One region of the Nonomuraea sp. H19 genome, then DNA from elsewhere that is predicted to be linked to it. Evidence: riboswitches for the same ligand, from Rfam matches in the RefSeq annotation. Region 1 holds a riboswitch; each other region holds the start of a gene.
What was found. Region 1 has a riboswitch for cyclic di-AMP ahead of ACTMTI_RS30810 (CHAP domain-containing protein). Riboswitches for the same ligand answer to the same signal wherever they lie in the genome.
Positions count from the first base shown of each region.

Region 1 (4,842 bases):
GGCGCGATGGCCCACCTGCTGCCGGCCCGGCCGCCCGGGGGGAACGTGCTGCGCTGGGCCGCCGACGCCGTCGCGGGCGAGCATCGGGTGCTCCTCGTGGACGACGCCCACTTGCTGGACGCGGTCTCCGCCGCGCTCGTCCACCACCTGGTGGCGGGCGGCCAGGCCCGGGTCCTGGTCACCGTACGCGCCGGGGAGCGCGCGCCCGACGCGGTGACCGCGCTGTGGAAGGACGATCTGCTGCCGCGCCTGGACCTGGACCCGCTGACGGCCGACGAGGCCGGCCAAATCCTCGCCGCCACGCTCGGCGGGCAGGTCGAGGCGGCCACCGTCCGACGGCTGTGGCGCGTCAGCGACGGCAACGCGCTGTTCCTGCGCGAGCTCGTCCTGGCCGGGGAGGCGGGCGGCGGGCTCGTCGAGCGGCGCGGGATCTGGCGCTGGCAGGGCGAGATCCCGGTGACGACGCGGTTGCGCGAGCTGATCGAGAGCCGCATCGGTGACATCTCGGCGGAGGAGCGCGCCGTGCTGGAGCTGATCGCGTACGGCGAGCCGCTCTCCGCCGCGGCGCTGACCGCGCTCTCCTCGCCGCTGACCGTGCGGCGGCTGGAAGACCGCCAGCTCGTGACGGTGTCCGGCCAAGATCTGTCGGTACGGCTCGCGCACCCGCTCTACGGCGAGGTGATCCGCGCCGGCTGCGGCGCGCTCCGCCGGCGCGAGGTGCTGACCTGGCTGGCCGACGCCGCCGAACAGGCCGGTCCGCCGACCGCGGAGAAGCTGCTGCGGATCGCGGTCTGGCGGCTGGACGGCGGCACCGCCGACGACCCTGACCTGCTCATCAGGGCCTGCCACATCGCGCGGAACGTCCGGGACCTGGAGCTGGCCGCCCGGCTCGGCCGGGCCGCGCTGGCCGCCGGCGGCGGGATCGCGGCCGGGCTGCCGCTGGCCACCGTGCTCAACTACGCCGACCGTTTCGAGGAGGCCGGGGAGGTGCTGCGCTGCCTGGCCGGCGAGCCGATGGACGACCCGGTACGCGCCGAGTACGAGGCCGTGCGAGCGCTCAACCTGTTCTGGGGGTTCGGCCGGGAGGAGGAGGCGCGCGCCGCGCTGACCGCCGCGGCGGCGGCCATGACGGACCGCGGGTCGCGGCAGGGCGTGCTGATCATCAGGACCTCGATCGAGCATCTGATGGGGAGGTTCGCCCAGGCCAGGACGACGATGGAGCAGATCCGCGGCATCGGCCCGTCAGGCACGCGGGTGTCGGTCGGGCTGGCCGCGATGGAGTCGTTCGTGCTGGCCCACGAGGGGCGTGGCCGGCAGGCCATGGCCTTGGTGGACGAGGCGCTCGACCGCATCGGCCGCCTGCCCGACGGGCTGCCGTCGATCCAGGCGGCGCTGGCCGAGGCGGGCGCCTTCGCCGCCATGGTGGCGGGCGACCTGACGGCGGCCGAGCGGTACGCCGGCATCGGCTACCGCATCGGCGAGGACTACGCCGGGTGGGACCGCGCGCTCGTCACCTTCGGCGCGTGGCGCGCCCGGACGTGCCGGCTGCGCGGCCGGATGAGCGAGGCCATCCGCATGGGCAGGCAGGCGGCCGTGCGGCTGCGCGGGCGTACGCTCCACGCGGGGCTGTGCCTGGCCGAGCTCGGCCAGGCGTACGCGCTGACCGGCGACCTGCCCGCCATGCGGGCCACCCTGCGGCTCGCCGACGAGTTCGTGCTGCGCGTCGGGCACCTGCCGGAATTCGCCTTCCTGCTGGTGCGGCCGTGGACGCTGGCCGCCGAGGGGGACGTCGCGGGCGGGATCGAGGCGGCGCTCGAGACCGCGGACGCGGCGCGGGACCTGCCCGCCTACGAGCTGTTCGCGCTGTACGACGTCGTCAGGCTCGGTGCCGGCGGGCGGGTGGCCGACCGGCTCACCGCGCTGGCCCGGACCTTCGAGGGCGAGCTGGCCCCGGTCTTCGCCCGCCACGCCCGTGCCGCTCTGGCCGGCGACGCCGGTGAGCTGGAGGCGGTGTCGCTGTCGCTGGAGAGCCTCGGCCTGCCGCTGGCCGCCGCCGAAGCCGCCGCCCAGGCCGCGGCCGCGTACCGCGGTGACGGACTGCGCAGGGCGCAGCGGGCGGCGGAGACCAGGGCCTGGATGCTGGCTCGCCAGTGCGAGGACGCGCACACGCCCGCGTTGACCGGCCTGGCCGCGCCACAGCTGACGCCCAGGCAGCGCCAGATCGCGCACCTCGCCGCGGCCGGCCTGAGCAACCCGGACATCGCCGACCGGCTGGTGCTTTCCAGGCGCACCGTCGCCAACACCCTCGTCCAGGTCTACGAACGGACCGGGATCAGCGGGCGCGACGAGCTGGCGAAGATCCTGCATCTCCCCGAGCCGGGATGACCGGGCGTCAGCCCTTGTACTGCGGGTAGCCGTAGCCGACGACATGGGACGCGGGGCGGACCCGCTCTTCCACCTTGCCGTTGCCGGTGTTGCCCTCGATCGTGGTGATCGTGCCGTCGCGGTTGTCCTTCTTGACCAGGCCCACGTGGTCGATGCTGCCGATGCTCTTGTCGTCCCAGGAGAAGTAGACGACGGCGCCCGGCTTGGCCACGGAGCCCCAATGCCCTTGGCCCTTGAACCACTGGGCCCAGGTGATGGTGTAGGCGTCCCAGCCCATGGTGGGGCGGGCGCCGGTCTTCTCGCCGACCCAGGAGAGGAACATGGCGCACCACGGCGCGTTCGCGTACGCCTGGATGCTGCCACCGTCACGGGCGGCGGTCTCCTTCGCGCGAGGCGAGGACATGTACCACTTGTGGAACGGCGTCCCACCGCCCGCCGCGTTCTCGGTCACGCCCACCTGGGACTCGGCGACCTTCACCACGGTGTCGGCCGTGACGTCACGGGGGCGCTGCGGGGAGGTCTGGGCGCCGGGCATACGGTCGCCCTGGCCGTCCGCGGCGAAGGCGGGGGTTCCGGCGAGGAACGTGGCGGCGACGGCCGCTCCGGCCGCTCCGGCGGCGAGCCGGGAGATGTTCACCGGCTTGAAGGCACGGGAAAGTACGTTCTTGGTCATACTGGGATTGCTCCTTGCTTCCATGCCGCCTACCGGGTTAGCTGACGGGTTCGGGCGTGGAAGTGCCCTACGGAAGTCCATACGGATATTCCGATTCACCCCAACGGAATGGGTCCCCGGTTCCGCTTACATCGCGGATTCGGCGGCCGTGTCCACGCTGCGGGCATGCCGCCTGCGCAGGTAGATCACGGTCTCGGCAGATCTAGGACGCACGCCGGCAAAAAGCGGCATTGGTGCGCCCCGAGTCCTCAAAGGTAAGAAATACACATAGCGGAGTGCAAGTCGGGTTTGGAGAACCGCCTCGAAATCCCTTGTCTGGCAAGGGATTGTGGGAGCAATTCTTTACCTTTGACCGGGTTTCAGCATGGCTCCGTCAGCCGGGTAGGGGGCTGGTGACGCCGGATGTGAAGGGGGACGAGGTGAGCAAGACCCGCGACGAAGTGCTGCAGCGGCTCGTGCGCGAAGGCGTGCTCTCCAGCGGGCAGGCCACGGCCGTACGGGAGGCGCTCGACGAGGGGGCGCGACGGCCCGCGCAGGCGCGGTGGGCGGAGGTGGCCGGGTACGTCGGAGGCGGCCTGCTCCTGGCGGGAGCGGCCTCCCTCGTGAGGACGTCGTGGACGGACCTGGCCCGGCCGGCGCAGATCGCGATCCTGCTGGCCACGACGGCGGCGCTGCTCGCCGCCGGACTCGCGCTGCGCGGCATCCGGCCACGGGGAACCGCCCTGCCGGCGCACTGGGACACCGGACGGGTGCGGCCCGGTTCGGTGGCGCAGGCGCACGGGAACATCGTGCGGGCGCGATCCGGTTCGGTGGCGCTGGCGCACGGGAACACCGTGCGGGCGCGGTCCGGTTCGGTGGCGCTGGCGCTGGCCTCGGGAACGGCCGCGCTGGCCGCGGGCGAGATCGCCGGCGATCATCGGCTCACCGTGGCGGCCGTGGCCGGCCTGATCGTGGCCGTGGCCGGGTACGTCGTGTCGCCCGCCGTACCCGGGGCGCTGGCGTGCGCGGGCTTCGCCGCGCTGGCCACCGGTTCGCTCGCCGACGAGATCACCGGCGGCTCCGTACCGGCCGCCGGGGTGTCCCTCGTCGCCCTCGGCGTGCTCTGGACCGCGCTGGTGCTGACCGGCGTGATCGCGCAACGGCGGCTGGGGCTCGGACTCGGCGCCGCCATCGCCCTGGTCGGCGGCCAGCAGGCGATCGGGTACGAGACCACGGCCTGGGCGTACGGGCTGACGTTCGCCGTGGCCGTGGGGTGTCTGGTGCTGTACCGGTGGGAACGGGCGTGGGTGCTGCTCGTGGCAGGAGTGGTCGGGTTCACCCTGGCCGTGCCGGAGGCGATCTGGCACTGGACCGGCGGCGTAGTCGGCGGCTCGCTCATCGTGATGATCGCGGGCGCCGTCCTGGTGGCCTCCTCCGTGCTCGGCATCAGACTGCACCGTACGTCGGCCGATCCCGGCCCGAGCGGACCTCCCTCAGCAGAAACGCGGTCAGCACCGCCCAGGTGACGTCAGATACGTGACGGATTTCAGTTATTTGGGTGATTTCTGGTTATCTGTTGCCGCGGCCCTCCGTCTCCTGACTGCGGGACGAGAGATCGAGGTGATGGATGTACGCGCAGCCGTCCGACGCGATCGAGACCGTGCTGGCCGCCAGGTCCGGCGACCCCCGGGCGATCGACGAGTTGGTCCGGCGCTACCTGCCGCTGGTGTACAACATCGCGGGCCGGGCGCTCGACGGCCATCCCGACGTGGACGACGTGGTCCAGGAGACCATGGCGAGGGCCG
Region 1 covers NZ_JBQHCV010000015.1:56,955-61,796, reverse strand. Annotated here, with positions in the region: gene ACTMTI_RS30815 (LuxR C-terminal-related transcriptional regulator) at 1-2,385, shown strand, start outside; gene ACTMTI_RS30810 (CHAP domain-containing protein) at 2,393-3,058, opposite strand; cyclic di-AMP (ydaO/yuaA leader) riboswitch at 3,070-3,213, opposite strand; gene ACTMTI_RS30805 (hypothetical protein) at 3,478-4,563, shown strand; gene ACTMTI_RS30800 (sigma-70 family RNA polymerase sigma factor) at 4,665-4,842, shown strand, end outside.

Region 2 (4,842 bases), on a different contig from region 1:
TGATCAAGGTAGAACTCCCAGCTGAGCCCCATCGCCCTCTCGACCGGGTCTGACTCTACGATTCGAGGCAGTCCTCGCCGGCCCATCGTGGCCTACGAGCGAGGTCGTGGCCAACGCGCGAACGATGATGTGCTGTGTTCAGCGGCAGGCCGATCAGGCGGCGATACCTTCTTGACGACGATCGTGTCCGGGGACCAGCTTCTCCAGGTCGTCGACACCCGAGGTGAGGACGTCGAGCACAAAGATTCGCAGCGGCGGCTGCCCGTGCACATTCGCTGCGTTCGTTCTCGTGCTGCCTGGGACACGTGACGGTCCTGCTCTGGGAGCCTTTCGTCAGCGATCTGTGTGAGTCACACTTGCGGGATGTCCCCTCGTGTCGCGGTCGTCTTCTTAGCGTTCGCCCTGGTGTCGGGCTGCGGTTCCGGGGCCGCCTTGAGCCAGGCCGTGATCGACCAAGCCCGGCGGCAAGGCGCGGCACCCGATCTGATGTACGTGGTGGACCTGCCGGGATACGAGCTGGCCGAGATGTCCGTGGGTGCGGTCGGCGACGACGGGTTCGGCGCCTTCTACACCGCTCCTGACGGCAAGCGGGTGGAGATGCGGATCGAACGCGGGCAGTACAAATGCTCCGGCACCTGCGAGCGGGACGGGGACAACTGGTTCACGGTGAAGGACGGCCTCCAGGAGTACGTGGCCGTACGCAAGGGCTACCACCTGCGGCTCATCTGCGACGTCGGGCAGATGGACCGGAGCGTGCTGAAGGAGGCGGCGGAAGGAGCCCGCCCGGCTGTCGGCGACGGCGGCACGCCGGCCCCTCCGCCCAGCCCGGTGGAACGCGGGGACCTGCCCAAGAACGGCGACGGCGCGCCGATCCAGCCCACGGGTCCCGGAGGGTGACCGTTCCTCATCCACGGCGCACAGCCCCACCGCGGCACCGTCCCCCCTTCATCGCCCAGCCGCCGCTCCTGCCGGCCAGCCCTCTTGAGCTCGACCGCCGCGACGGTGCGTACTCGCCCGTCGAACGCGCGGTGCTGCTCGGGCTGGCGTGACCGAGCAGGTGCCGGACGCCGGAGCGCGGCACGTATGGGGCGTGCCGCGCGGCCGGGGATGATGCCGGTTACTTACGGCCCAGGGCGCGGAGCTGGTCCAGGCTCACGGAGGAGACGTTCTGGTCCACCGGATTGTCGGTGTACTGGTGGATGGTCCAGCTCTTCCACGGCGGGGGCGGCGTGACCGTGCCTCTGGCCTTGCTGTAGTGGGCGACCCACAACGGATACTGGCCGAGGCCGTCGCCGTACTTGGTGGCGAAGTTCCAGCCGGAGTAGAACAGCGGGGTGACGCCGGTCTTGGCCTTCACCCGCTCCAGCCACGTCTTGGCCCAGGCGTTGACGTGAGCCGCGGACTTGCCGTCGGTGGTCTCCAGGTCCAGGGCCAGGAGGTCGCCGGGCTTGGCCGGCTGCCGGTTCACCACCGACAGGAAGAAGTCGGCCTCGGCGACGGGGTCGCTGGCCGGGTGGGCGTAGTGGTAGGCGCCGCGCACGATGTTCCGCCCGGCCATCTCGGCCCAGTGGCGGGCGAAGGCGCGGTCGGTGAAATCGGTGCCCTCGGTCGCCTTGACGATGCCGAACTTGGCGCCGCTGGCGGCCCAGTCGTGCGTCGGCTGGTAGTTGGAGACGTCCTGGCCGTAGATGAGCTCGTCGGCGTGCGCGGGGCCGGCGACGGACGGGGCTGCTACGGCGGCGGACGTGGCTGCCACTGCGGTGGCCATCGTCGTGGCCACTGCGGTGGCCACCACGGTTGCCACCGCGGTTGCCGCGACCTTGCGGATGATGCCGGGGGTGGCCATGCGGCTGGCCATGATCTTCGGGGCAGAGGTAAGACGGTGGTCGGCCATCGGTCGGGGGTTCTCCTTGCTTCCATACCGCTTACCGGGTTAGCTGACGGGTTCGGGCGTGGAAGCTGCCCTATGGCACCTCGGTGCCAATTCACCCCAAGTACGTACGAGTGGGTCCCCGGCTCCGCCCGCGGGCGGACTCAGCGGTCACAGGTGGGCCTGTGATGTCATGCGATGGTCAAAACACGACCGGCACAAACCGGACGTATGTCGCAAAAGATAATGTATTAACTAAAAGACTGACAAGTGGACAAATCCCTGGTCGGCGAGTTGTGACGTCCTTGTCGGGAGTCGTGTGGCAGCCGGTGCTGAGGCGTCTGATGAGAACCACACCGCTGGACTAAGTGAGATCGCCCCATGGAGCTGGTGGCGCTGAGGTGAAGAAGCGAAGCAGACCCAGGAGGCGGCTGGCCGGAGGGGCCGTCCAGTGGCGTTCGTCCGGGCGGGGAACGGGGTCGGGCAGGCGACCGAGGGCCCACATGAGGTGAAACCAGAGCACACGTGCTTCCCAGGCGGGTGTGTTCGCGGCGGTTCCATCGCCGGCTTCTTGCCGGTAGCCGTCGAGCATGGCCGGGATGCCGGTCAAAGGAATCTTGGCGAACTCGATCGCAGAGTCCGCCCAGTGGGCATCGCCCCAATCCACGATGCCGGTGAGCTGGGCCGTCTCCGGGGAGACGAGCAGGTTCTGCGGAGCGATGTCGCCGTGGACCAGGACCAGGGGCGGGTCGGCGGGGAGATGCACGGAGAGCCGGTCGAACCAGCCGGTGAGCCAGCCGGCCGCCTCCGCGTCGATCCAGCCTTCTGCCAGGAGGCGGCTGGTCAGCGCCCAGGGATCAGCGGTGCCGTCGTCCGTGGGGATGGGGAGATCTGACGCCGTCGCCGGGGACAGCCGGTGCAGCATGGCCAGCTCCCGCCCCACCTGTTGGAAGACGCGGTTCGTCACGGCGGCGGGCAGCGTGAGACGTACGAGATCCGCCCCAGGCGCTCGGGCGAGCACCATGTAGGGCACGTCCACCACCGAGCAGGTGTCATCGAAGGCGACGACATCCGGAGTGCGCACGCCCGCCTTCCGGGCGGCGGGGATGACCGCGGCCTCCTTCACCAGGTCCGGGAGGAACTGCTCGGTCCGTGGGATGCGCAGGACCAGGTCGTTCCCGAGCAGGAAGACATGGTTGGCCACCCCTGCCGGAATGGGCCGCACCTCTTCGGCGGCGAACCCGTGCCGGCCGGCGATGGCGGCCAGCGTCTCGTCACCCATCTCGTATTCCAGCATGATCGAGATGCTGACACGGTCTGCGCTTGCTCTGCTCGCGCTTTTCAGCAGCTGCGCCGGCGTGGAACTTTCACGGTCAAGCGGGCCGCAGGGAGACTCCGAGGAGATCGTTCTTGACGTGATTCGGGCACGTTTGGCCAGCTCGGCATGCGCTTGACAGTCAACAGGCTGGGCTGGGCGGTTATTAGGGCGGTGCGCCCGTGGCTGTACGGATGTGGTGGTCTGCGTTCATTCTGGGATGCGCTCCAGCGGGGCCCTCGAGCGCTGGCGCGTTGCCGCCGTTGCGAAATCAGCGAGGTGAGATCCGAGATGAGATCCATGCCGTGGCTTGCCGCGGCCGGCGCGGCACTCGTCGCCTTGGCCGTAGCGTTGTGCGCCGTCATGCTCACGGGCATTCCGCCCGCGCATGCGGCCGTGGGGCTCCACGTCAGCGGTACGAAGATCGTCGAGGCCAACGGCCAGAATTTCATCATGCGCGGGGTCAACCACCCCCACGTCTGGTTCACGAACCAGACCAGCTCTTTCGCCAACATCAAGGCGCTCGGGGCCAACACCGTGCGCGTGGTACTGGGCAGCGGCAAGCGGTGGGGCCCGTCCACCGACGTCTCCAATGTGATCTCCCTGTGCAAGCAGAACCGGCTGATCTGCGTCTTGGAGGTACACGACACCACCGGGTACGGCGAGGAAGGCGCGGCCGCCACGCTCGACGAAGCGGTCAACTACTGGATCAGCCAGAAGAGCGCGCTCGTCGGCCAGGAGAACCACGTCGTGATCAACATCGGCAACGAGCCGATCGGCAACACCAACGCCAGTCAGTGGATCGGCGCGACCACCGCCGCCATCCAGAAGATGCGCAGCAACGGTTTCGAGCACCTGCTCATGGTCGACGCGCCGAACTGGGGCCAGGACTGGCAGTACGTCATGCGCGACAACGCCCAGACGATCCTGAACGCGGACAGCCGGCACAACACCGTGCTGTCCATCCACATGTACGCCGTCTTCAACAGCGCCGCGGCGATCACCGACTACCTCAACCGGTTCCAGGCCAACGGATGGCCGCTGGTCATCGGCGAATTCGGCTGGCGGTTCGGCGCCAACGAGGTGGATCACGAAACGCTGCTGTCCGAGGCGAACTCGCGGGGTCTCGGCTACCTCGGCTGGTCCTGGAGCGGCAACACTGACCCGATCCTGGACATGGCGGCCGGCTTCGACCCCAACCAGCTCACCACCTGGGGCCAGCGGATCTTCAACGGCGCCAACGGCATCAAGGCCACGGCCAAGGAGGCCACCATCTACAGTGGCGCCACCCCGACCGTGACCACGACCACTCCGACGAGCACGCCCACGTCGTCGGGCTCGTGCCGGGTGGCGTACGCGATGAACACCTGGAACACCGGCTTCACCGGCGATATCACGATCACCAACACCGGCAGCGCGGCGATCAACGGCTGGCGGCTGGTGTTCACCCTGCCCAGCGGCCAGACCATCACCAACGGCTGGAGCGCTTCGTACTCGCCGGCCGGCGGTCAGGTCACCGCCACCAACGCCGGCTGGAACGGCAACCTCGCGCCGGGCGGCTCGGCCACCATCGGCTTCCAGGCCACCCACACCGGCAACACCACCGAACCGACCTCCTTCACCCTCAACGGAGCCGCCTGCCAGGTGGCATGACGTT
Region 2 covers NZ_JBQHCV010000023.1:94,899-99,740, reverse strand. Annotated here, with positions in the region: gene ACTMTI_RS40045 (MOSC domain-containing protein) at 1-53, shown strand, start outside; gene ACTMTI_RS40040 (hypothetical protein) at 364-897, shown strand; gene ACTMTI_RS40035 (glycoside hydrolase family 25 protein) at 1,118-1,894, opposite strand; cyclic di-AMP (ydaO/yuaA leader) riboswitch at 1,908-2,050, opposite strand; gene ACTMTI_RS40030 (phosphotransferase family protein) at 2,235-3,167, opposite strand; gene ACTMTI_RS40025 (cellulose binding domain-containing protein) at 3,486-4,838, shown strand.
Region 2: it holds a riboswitch for cyclic di-AMP, as region 1 does, so the genes downstream of both, ACTMTI_RS40035 (glycoside hydrolase family 25 protein) here and ACTMTI_RS30810 (CHAP domain-containing protein) in region 1, are expected to answer to the same signal.

Region 3 (4,842 bases), on a different contig from region 1:
CCGAGCGGTTGAAGCGGGTGGCGTTCGAGTACGGGCGGAACATCACGATCGAGCCGGCGAGCTGGCGATAGGCCTTGAGGCCCTCGAAAAGCTCCTGGGCGTAGTGGAAGACCGAGGTGGCGGGGTCGAGAGAGAGCGGGCCGTACGGCATGAGCCTGGCGTCGTGCCAGCCCCGGCCGTCGGTGTAGTCGATGGAGATCATGTGATCGGTGAAGGTCTGCCCGAAACCAGGGTTCGCCAGTACCTGCTCGCGCTCGGCCGCGGTGCGAGCGTGGTCGGATAGCTGCACGTCGAAGCTGAGCTTCTGAGCGATGGTCATGACGGCGGTCCTTCTCTCTACGACTTCTGCGAAATCTACCGAAAACTGCTGGATGTGCGACTGCGCGGCAGCCGCTCGGGGGCAGCTCGTACTTCCTATTGTCTCGCTATATGGGATGGCAAGCGGCCTATGGGGTAATTCAGCCGTTCAGACGCGAAAAAGCGCCTGGCAGTCCTCTTCGGACCACCAGGCGCGTTTCGGGGCTAGGCGGTCCTAGCCGGATACTCGCGCGGTGATGTCGTCGCCGATCTCGTGGGTGGTGCGGCCGGCCCAGCCGGCCAGGCGCTCCACGATGTCGTCGGCGACGGCCTGCTCGACCTTGGCCGCCTCGGTGTGCAGGCCCAGGTGGTCGAGGAGCATGGCCACCGACAGGATGGTCGCGGTGGGGTCTGCCTTGCCCTGTCCGGCGATGTCGGGCGCGCTGCCGTGCACCGGCTCGAACATGCTGGGCGCGGTCCGCTCAGGGTTGATGTTGCCACTGGCGGCCAGGCCGATGCCACCGGCGATGGCCGCGCCGAGGTCGGTGATGATGTCGCCGAACAGGTTGTCGGTGACGACCACGTCGAACCGCTCCGGCTGCGTCACGAAGAACATCGAGGCCGCGTCGATGTGGGAGTAGTCGGTCGTGACCTCGGGGTATTCCTCCGCCAGGCGGTTGACCGTGCGCTGCCACAGGTCGCCGGCGTAGGTCAGGACGTTGGTCTTGTGGACGAGCGTGAGCTTCTTGCGCGGCCGGGTCATGGCCTTCTCGAACGCGTAACGCACCACGCGCTCGACGCCGTAGGCGGTGTTGAGCGACTCCTGGGTGGCGATCTCGTGGGGCGTGCCGCGCCGCATGGCGCCGCCGGTGCCCGCGTAGAGGCCCTCGGTGCCCTCGCGGACGACGATCATGTCGATGTCCTCGGCGGGCGTGTCGGCCAGCGGGGTCTCCACGCCGGGGAACAGCTTGACCGGGCGCAGGTTGACGTAGTGGTCGAACTCGAACCGGAGGCGGAGCAGCAGGTCGCGCTCGAGGATGCCCGGCGGCACACTGGGGTCGCCCACGGCGCCGAGCAGGATCGCGTCATAGCCGCGCAGCTCTTCGAGCACCGAGTCCGGCAGCGTCTCGCCGGTGCGGTGGTAGCGGGCTGCTCCCAGGTCGTAGTGGGTTGGCTCGATCTTCGTGCCGACGGCTTCCAGGATCTTCAGTCCTTCGGCCACGACTTCGGTGCCGATGCCATCTCCGGGGATGACGGCCAAGCGGATGTTACGCGACTCCATGGGCGGTACCTTACCGGCTCGTCTCGACTGACGAACACATCATCTCACTTTTCGGACGTCGGCTTTTTGTCTGTATTGCACCTCTTTGACCGTTTCGTTAGAGTCCGTCGAGCCTAATCCACGCAGCCGTTGTGTGGAGCCGGGGACCCACTTTTCCCTGGGGCGAATCGGCACCCGTGCCGTAGGGCTGCTTCCAAGCCCGAGCCCGTCAGCTAACCCGGTCGGCCGCATGGAAGGACACCCCCCTGTCTCGCATCGCCATAGCCCTGGCGGCGGGCGCCGCCGGGCTCATCCTGGCCACCCCAGCCCAGGCCGCGACCACCGACGACCCCATCACTCCGACCGGCTCTCACGCCAAGCCCATCCAGGAACAACCCGCGCCCAAGCCCGCTTGGAAGATCGCCCTCAAGTACGCCATGCACAAGCGCGGCACCCCGTACGTGTGGGGCGGCACCGGCAATCGCGGGTATGACTGCTCCGGGCTCATGCTCAGGGCGTACGAGCGGGCAGGGATCCAACTGCCACGCACCGCGCGCCAGCAGTACGGAGCGTTCGACAAGAAAATCGGCTGGGCTGACCTCAAGCCCGGCGATCTGGTCTTCTTCCACAACCTCGGGCACGTGGGCATGATCTCCCGGCCCGGCCACATGGTCCACGCGCCACGCACAGGTGACGTGGTCAAGGAGGAGCGCCTGACCAGCTGGCGCAGGAACTCTTTCGTGGGCGCCGTCCGTCCCGACCCCAAGGGCGTACGGCTCTGGTCCGAACTCAAGGAGCAGCGCCGCACCCCGGCGCCCGCCATGCTCAAGTCGGCGACCCTGTAGGAGGCGCGACGCGAGCGGCTCCGCGTCGCGGGGCCGCTCGCGGACGTAGCGTGGTGGTATGCCACCCGAGAAGGTGCATCTCACCGAGGAGAAGGCCACGCTCCTCGCCACTCTGCACGGGCGGGCGCTGGACGCGAGGTCCGGGCATCCGATCCTCGGCGACGACATGGCCGCCGAGGTGATCGACCGCATCGATCACGACTTCTCCAAGACCGGCATGAACGCCGCCCTCGCCGTCTCGGTCGCGCTGAGGGCTCGCTTCATCGACCGGTGGGCGGCCGAGTTCCTGGCCGCGCACACCGAGGCCACCGTGCTCCACCTGGGCTGCGGCCTCGACACCCGCTTCCACCGGCTGGCCCCGCCACCCACCGTCCGCTGGTACGACGTGGACTACCCCGAGATCATCGAGCTGCGGGAGCGGCTGTTCCCCGAGGCGCCCGGCTACCACACGATCGGCTCATCGGTCACCGACCTGACCTGGCTGGAGCAGGTCCCGGCCGACCATCCGGTGCTGGTCGTCGCCGAGGGCCTGCTCTACTATCTCGATCCTGACGGGGGCCGGGCCCTCCTCCGGGCGATCGTGGGCCGCTTCCCCGGCGGCCGGCTCGTCTTCGACGCGGTGAGCAGGCTCGGGCTTCGGATGCAGAAGCTCAACAGGCCGGTGCGCAAGGCCGGCGCCACGCTGGTGTGGGGTGTCGACGGCCCGGACGAGCTGGTGGCGATCCATCCGAGGCTGCGCTGCCTGAACGCGGTGAGCGCGTTCGACATCGACGGGTTCGACCGCCTGCCGCCATCGCACCGGATCGCCGCCCGGATCGCCAAGGCGCTGCCAGGGATGAAGCGGGCGGCGGTGTTCTACCGGCTCGAATTCTGAGGGGCGCCGCCGTTGTCCCTGCGGTCCAGCGCGGTCTGGACGGCCTCGGCGGCCTCGTCCTCGTGCTCTTCGGCGCGGTTCCAGGCATACATCTCGTACATGGTTCTCATCTCGTTTCGCGGGCGCGTTCCAAGGGGATATCGGACCCCGGTCGCGAATCCGACCAAAAGGCCTGATCTCACGGTCCGGATCGGATGGGACTTACCGGCCGACACACGCCACCACCCCGCGGCGAGTCGTCGACCTGCCCTAACAGGCCCCGCCGCGGCAGGTAATGAGTACGAACACCTGGCGCATTTGTAGTTACAGTACCCGAGGCATCTCGTTGGATGTCCTAGCATCTCGCATGGTGAGACAAGAAAAGCCGCCACCCGGAATGCTCCGGATGACGGCTCTACGCCCAGAGAGGTCAGTCCTCCAGGTCCACCGAGCGGCCGCTCTCCGCGCCGATCTCGGCCATGATCTGCTCGATGACGTCGGCCGGGATCGCCGAGTCTACGGTCAGCGCGATCAGCGCCTTGCCGCCCTTGACGTCGCGGGCCACCTGCATCGAGGCGATGTTGACGCTGTGCTCGCCGAGAAGGCGGCCGACCACGCCGACGATGCCGGGCCGGTCGGCGTAGGTGAAGAACGCCAGGTGGGCCGTCGGCTCGATCTCCATCTCGTAGCCGTTGACCTCGACGATCTTGGTGATCTGGCGAGGACCGGAGAGCGTACCGGAGACCGAGACGTGGCGGCCGTCGGCGAGCACGCCGCGCACGGTGATCACGTTGCGCCAGTCGGGGCTCTCGGAGCTGGTCACCAGCTCGACGGTGACGCCGCGGTCCTTGGCCAGCAGCGGCGCGTTGACGTACGTGACCTGCTCCTCGATCACGCCGGCGAACACGCCCTTGAGCGCGGCCAGCTCGATCACCCGCACATCGTGGGAGGCGATCTCGCCGCGCACCTCGACGTCGAGCTTGGTGGCGACCTCGCCGGCCAGCGCGGTGAACACCCGGCCCAGCTTCTCCGCCAGCGGCAGGCCCGGCTTGACGTCCTCTGCGACGGCGCCGCCCTGGACATTGACGGCGTCCGGCACGAACTCGCCGGCCAGCGCCAGCTTCACGCTCCGCGCGACCTGGGTGCCGGCCTTCTCCTGGGCCTCGTGGGTGGAGGCGCCCAGGTGCGGGGTGGCCACGACCTGGTCCAGCTCGAACAGAGGGCTGTCGGTGCACGGCTCCTTGGAGAACACGTCCAGGCCCGCTCCCGCGACGCGCCCCTCCTTGATCGCCGAGTAGAGCGCGGCCTCGTCCACGATGCCGCCGCGCGCGACGTTGATGATGCGGACGTTCGGCTTGACCTCGTGCAGCTCCTTGTCACCGATCAGCCCGATGGTCTCCTTGGACTTGGGCAGGTGCACGGTGATGAAGTCGGCCTGCTTGAGCACCTCTTCGAGGCTGAGCAGCTTGACGCCCATCTGCGCGGCGCGAGCCGGCGGCAGGTAGGGGTCGTAGGCGATCAGCTCGACGCCGAACGGCTGCAGCCGCTGCGCCACGAGCTGGCCGATCTTGCCCAGGCCGAGGATG
Region 3 covers NZ_JBQHCV010000005.1:255,556-260,397, forward strand. Annotated here, with positions in the region: gene ACTMTI_RS12970 (branched-chain amino acid aminotransferase) at 1-319, opposite strand, end outside; gene ACTMTI_RS12975 (3-isopropylmalate dehydrogenase) at 533-1,579, opposite strand; cyclic di-AMP (ydaO/yuaA leader) riboswitch at 1,680-1,820, shown strand; gene ACTMTI_RS12980 (C40 family peptidase) at 1,996-2,403, shown strand; gene ACTMTI_RS12985 (class I SAM-dependent methyltransferase) at 2,462-3,277, shown strand; gene serA (phosphoglycerate dehydrogenase) at 3,687-4,842, opposite strand, start outside.
Region 3: it holds a riboswitch for cyclic di-AMP, as region 1 does, so the genes downstream of both, ACTMTI_RS12980 (C40 family peptidase) here and ACTMTI_RS30810 (CHAP domain-containing protein) in region 1, are expected to answer to the same signal.

Region 4 (4,842 bases), on a different contig from region 1:
ACTACGGGCCCGATCCGGCGGCCGTGCTCGACTTCCTGCGCCCCGATCACACCCCGGCGACCGCCGGGCTGTGGATCGGCGTGATGATCGTGCTGGCCGCGGCCGTGCTGTCCCTGGTCCGTCTCCATGCGTCCAGAAGCGAGGACTGACATGCGTATCGACGTTTCCGGCCTGACCAAGACCTTCAAGGGCGGCACGCGTGCCCTGGACGAGCTGAGCCTGGTGGTGCCGACCGGCATGTACGGCCTGCTGGGCTCCAACGGCGCGGGCAAGACCACGCTCATGCGGATCCTGTCCGGGCTGCTGCGGCCGACCGCGGGCCGGGTGATGATCGGCGGCCACGACGTGGCGACGGCGGAGGGGCGGCTGGCGGTGCAGCGGGTGCTCGGCTACCTGCCGCAGGACCTGGGGGTCTACCCGGATCTGAGCGCCCGGCGCTTCCTGGACTACATCGCGTTGCTGAAGGGCCTGCACTCCAGGTCGGCGCGGCGGCGCAGGATCAGCGAGTTGCTTGAGCTGGTGGGACTGCCGGAGGTGGCGGATCGCAAGCTGAAGGGGTTCTCCGGGGGCATGCTGCGGCGGGTGGGCATCGCGCAGGCGCTGCTGGCCGATCCGCGGCTGCTGATCGTGGACGAGCCGACGACGGGGCTGGACCCGGAGGAGCGGATCCGGTTCCGCATGCTGCTGTCGCAGCTGGCCGGCGACCGTACGGTGCTGCTGAGCACGCACATCGTGGACGACGTGGCGCAGACGTGCCAGATGCTGGCGGTGCTGGCCAAGGGGCGGCTGGCGTTCCAGGGGACGGTGCGGGAGCTGGTCTCGCATGCCGACCGGCGGGTGTGGACGGTGACCACGGCGGGCGCGGCGCCGGCCGCGGGGCGGGTGGTGTCGGCGCTGCCGGAGGGGGCGGGGATGCGTTACCGGGTGGTGGCGGCGGCGCCGCCGGATCCGGGCGCGCGGCCGGCCGAGCCCACGCTGGAGGACGGCTACCTGGCGCTCATGGACGGCTGAAACAGGAGCGCGCGCCCCGCGTGGGGCGCGCGCTCCTTCCGGCTGCGGGGGCTCAGCCGGCGTACTGGGGGTAGCCGTAGCCGACGACCTGCGCCGTCGGCCGGACGCGCTCTTCGACGCGGCCGTTGCCGGTGTTGCCCTCGATGGTGGTGATGGTGCCGTCCTGGTTGTCCTTCTCGACGAACCCGACGTGCTGGATGTCCTTGATGTTCTTGCTGCCCTTCCAGGAGAAGAACACGATGGCGCCGGGCTTGGGGACGGTGCCGAAGCGGTTGTTGGCGGCGAACCATTTGGCGTGGGCGACGGTCCAGGCGTCCCAGCCGACCTGCGGGCGGGCGCCGGTGTGCTCGCCGACCCAGGAGACGAACATCGCGCACCAGGGGGCGTTCAGGTACTCGGTGCGGGTGCCGCCGTCGCGGGCGAGGGTCTCGGCGGCTCGCTGCGAGTTGGCGTACCACTGCTGGTACGGGGTGCCGCCGCCGGCGGCGTTCTCGGTGGTGCCGACCTGGGACTTGGCCAGGGCCAGGACCTGGGAGGCGGTGACGTTGACCCGGACTTGTCCGCGCTTGGCGGAGTCGGCTTCGGGGCGGTCGTTGACCGTGGTGACCGGATGCCCGGCCTTGATGGTGGCGGCGTACGCCGTGGCGGTGTGAGCGCCCAAGGCTGAGACGACGACGGCTGCGCAGAGGGCGGCGTGAGCGAAGTAGATCTTTGGGGCAGCGGAAATGGGGTGCTTGGCCATCGAGGGGGTTACTCCTTGCTTCCATACCGCTTACCGGGTTAGCTGACGGGTTCGGACGTGGAAGCTGCCCTACGGCACCGAAGTGCCGATTCACCCCAAAGGACGTGGGTCCCCGGTTCCGCCCTCAGGCGGATTCAGCGGTCACAGGTGGATCCTGTGATCTCGTACGCGATGGTCGGACATCTCCGGATAAACCGGACATGTGCTGCGGAATGCCCCATAAGGTAATGCATAAGACAAGTGGATTACAACTACATAAAACGCCAGCTAGGCGAGTTGCCGGCGGGCGTCGGCCAGAAGGCCCATCATGGCAAGGGATTCGTCAAGCGGCATGATCGAACTTTCGGTCCTGCCTTCGGCCGTCGCGGCGCGGACCTCGCGAAGCTCCCCGGCGTACCCGTTGTCGGCCGGATCGAGCAGATGCTCTTCCGGCTCCATGGAGGGCCCGGTCAGGACGATCCGCTGCGGCGCCCAGAACGGCGCCTGGATGTCCGCCCGCATCCCCGTCCCCACCACGCAGGCCTGGTTCGGGTGGTTCCCGAGCAATGAGGTCTCCACGAGGGCGTGCCTGCCGCCGGGGTAGAGCAGCACGCCGGCGGCCTCGGCGTCCACGCCGTTCGGCGCCAGCGAGCCGGTGACGCGCATGCCGGAGGGCATGCCGAGCAGCAGCTGGGCCAGCCCGAACGGGTAGATCCCCAGGTCGAGCAGGGCCCCGCCGCCCAGCTCCGGCGCCCACAGCCGATGCGCGGGATCATAGGGCAGGGTGAAGCCGAAGGACGCCTGCACCGAGCGGATCTCCCCGAAGCGGGGATCGGCGGCGATCTTCTGGATGAGGGGGTTGAACCTCATCCACATGGCCTCCATCAGGAAGACGCCCGCCTCACGCGCCAGCCGGACCATCTTCTCGGCGTCGTCGACGGTCGCCGCGAGCGGCTTCTCGCACAGCACGGCCTTGCCGGCGGCGATGGCGGCCTCGGCGACCTGCAGGTGCTGGGCGTGCGGCGTCGCCACGTAGATCGCGTCCACGGCCGGATCGGCGCACAGCCGCTCGTAGGAGTCGTAGGCCGACTCCGCGCCCAGCGTCGCGGCCAGGGCCTGCGCCCGGCCGAGGTTCCTGGACCCGACGGCGGCCACCCGCATCCCGGGCTCGGCCACGATGGCCGCCCCCACGGTACGCGCGATGCCGCCGGTCGCCGCTATGCCCCAAGTAAAGTCCCGCACAAGGGCAGATCGTACTCAGGTCATGCTGAACGTGTCGGGGTCGGGTCCTATCCGCCGGTTGCGGTTCATCGCGCCGATCGCGGCCATGTCCTCGGCGTCGAGGAGGAAGTCGAACACGTCGATGTTCTCGGCGATGCGCGACGGGGTCGCGGACTTGGGGATGACGACGTTGCCGAGCTGCAGGTGCCAGCGCAGCACGATCTGGGCGGGCGTCTTGCCGTACTTCCCCGACAGCACGGCCAGCGCCGGGTCGGCCAGCAGCCCCTTGCCCCGGCCGAGCGGGCTCCACGCCTCGGTCAGGATGCCGTTGGCCTCGTGGAAGGCGCGCATCTCGCGCTGCTGCAGGTACGGGTGCAACTCGATCTGGTTGATCGACGGCCTGATGCCGGTCTCGTCCATCAGCCGCGTCAGGGTCCCGGCGGTGAAGTTGGAGGTGCCGATGGCCTTGGCCCGCCCGTCACGGTAGATCTTTTCGAGGGCCTTCCACGCCTGGACGTACTTGTCCTGCTTCGGGACCGGCCAGTGGATGAGGAAGAGATCGACGTAGTCGAGGCCCAGCCGGGCCAGGCTCTCGTCGAAGGCCTGCTCGGCGCGGTGGTGGTCGGAGTTCCAGAGCTTCGTGGTGACGAACAGCTTGTGGCGCGGCAGTCCGCTGCCGCGCACGGCCCGGCCGACGCCCTCCTCGTTGCCGTAGGCGGCGGCGGTGTCGACGTGCCGGTAGCCGGCCTCCAAGGCGATCGTCACGGCCTGCTCGGCCTGGTCGCCCGGGATCTGCCAGACGCCGAACCCGAGCTGCGGGATCTGCACGCCGTCGGTGTTGAGCAAGAGCGAATTCATGCCCTCCATTGTTCACGCACCGTTTCTGGCGGCTTAAGTCGGCCGGGCTAGCTTGAAGCGGTCGTGAACGGGCCATCACCCGGCTGGGAGGGCAACGAGTGGTCGAACAGGCGTCGGCCTGGGTGGAGTCCCCGCTCCAGATGCTGTGCGCCGTCGAGGCCCATCATGCCGGGCTGCTCGGTCCCGCCACGGTCGTCGTGCCGCGGGCGGGGCTGCGACCGTTGAAGGCCACACGCCGGGAGCTGGGCTCTCTTGAGCTGCCCGCCGGCCTGGAGCTGGGCGAGCCGCGCGAGCGCATGCCCAGGCGCGTGCAGGCCGTGGGCGACGCCTTCTCCGGCAAGGTGCAGCTGCGCTGGCTCATCTCCAACCCCGGCCGCATCGTCGTCGTCGACGACGGGCTCGCCACGATCCAGCTGCTGGAGCTGCTGGCCGCGGGGCCGTTCCGGCCGCTGCTGCGGGCCCGTGCGAAGCCCTCTGCGCTGCGCGCCGCGCTCGGCCTGGCGGCCGCGCTGCGGCTGCGCCTGAGCAAGGTCTCGGTCTTCACCGCGCTGAGCGTCGGCAAGGACCTGGAGGAAGCGGTCCGCCGGGCGGGCGTCGATCTGGTCCGCCACGACTTCGCCTGGCTGCGTTCCCAGCCGCCCAGCGCCGAGGGCCCCGCCGAGCGCACGGTCGTCCTGGGCACCTCGCTCGTCAGGAACGGCCTGGTGCACCGCGACCACTACCTGCGCTGGCTGACGGACCTGGCCTCGCAGGAGCCGGTCGCGTACTACCCGCACCGCCGCGAGGACCCGGTGGACGTGGCGCTGATCCGGGCGCGGCCCGGCATCACCGTGCACGACGCGGGCGCGCCCGCCGAGCTGACGCTGCGCGGCCTGGACCCGAGCCAGCGCGTGCTCAGCCTCCCTTCGACGGCGATCACCTCGCTGCGGGTGCTGCTCAGCCCGCGCGGTGTCGCCGTCGAGCCCGTGGACGTTCCCGATGACTGGTGGACCAGCAGGGCGGCGCCCGCCCTGCGCTCGCATCTGACTGGA
Region 4 covers NZ_JBQHCV010000007.1:193,749-198,590, reverse strand. Annotated here, with positions in the region: gene ACTMTI_RS17325 (hypothetical protein) at 1-149, shown strand, start outside; gene ACTMTI_RS17320 (ABC transporter ATP-binding protein) at 151-1,011, shown strand; gene ACTMTI_RS17315 (CHAP domain-containing protein) at 1,064-1,753, opposite strand; cyclic di-AMP (ydaO/yuaA leader) riboswitch at 1,766-1,903, opposite strand; gene ACTMTI_RS17310 (Gfo/Idh/MocA family protein) at 2,021-2,974, opposite strand; gene ACTMTI_RS17305 (aldo/keto reductase) at 2,990-3,811, opposite strand; gene ACTMTI_RS17300 (hypothetical protein) at 3,910-4,842, shown strand, end outside.
Region 4: it holds a riboswitch for cyclic di-AMP, as region 1 does, so the genes downstream of both, ACTMTI_RS17315 (CHAP domain-containing protein) here and ACTMTI_RS30810 (CHAP domain-containing protein) in region 1, are expected to answer to the same signal.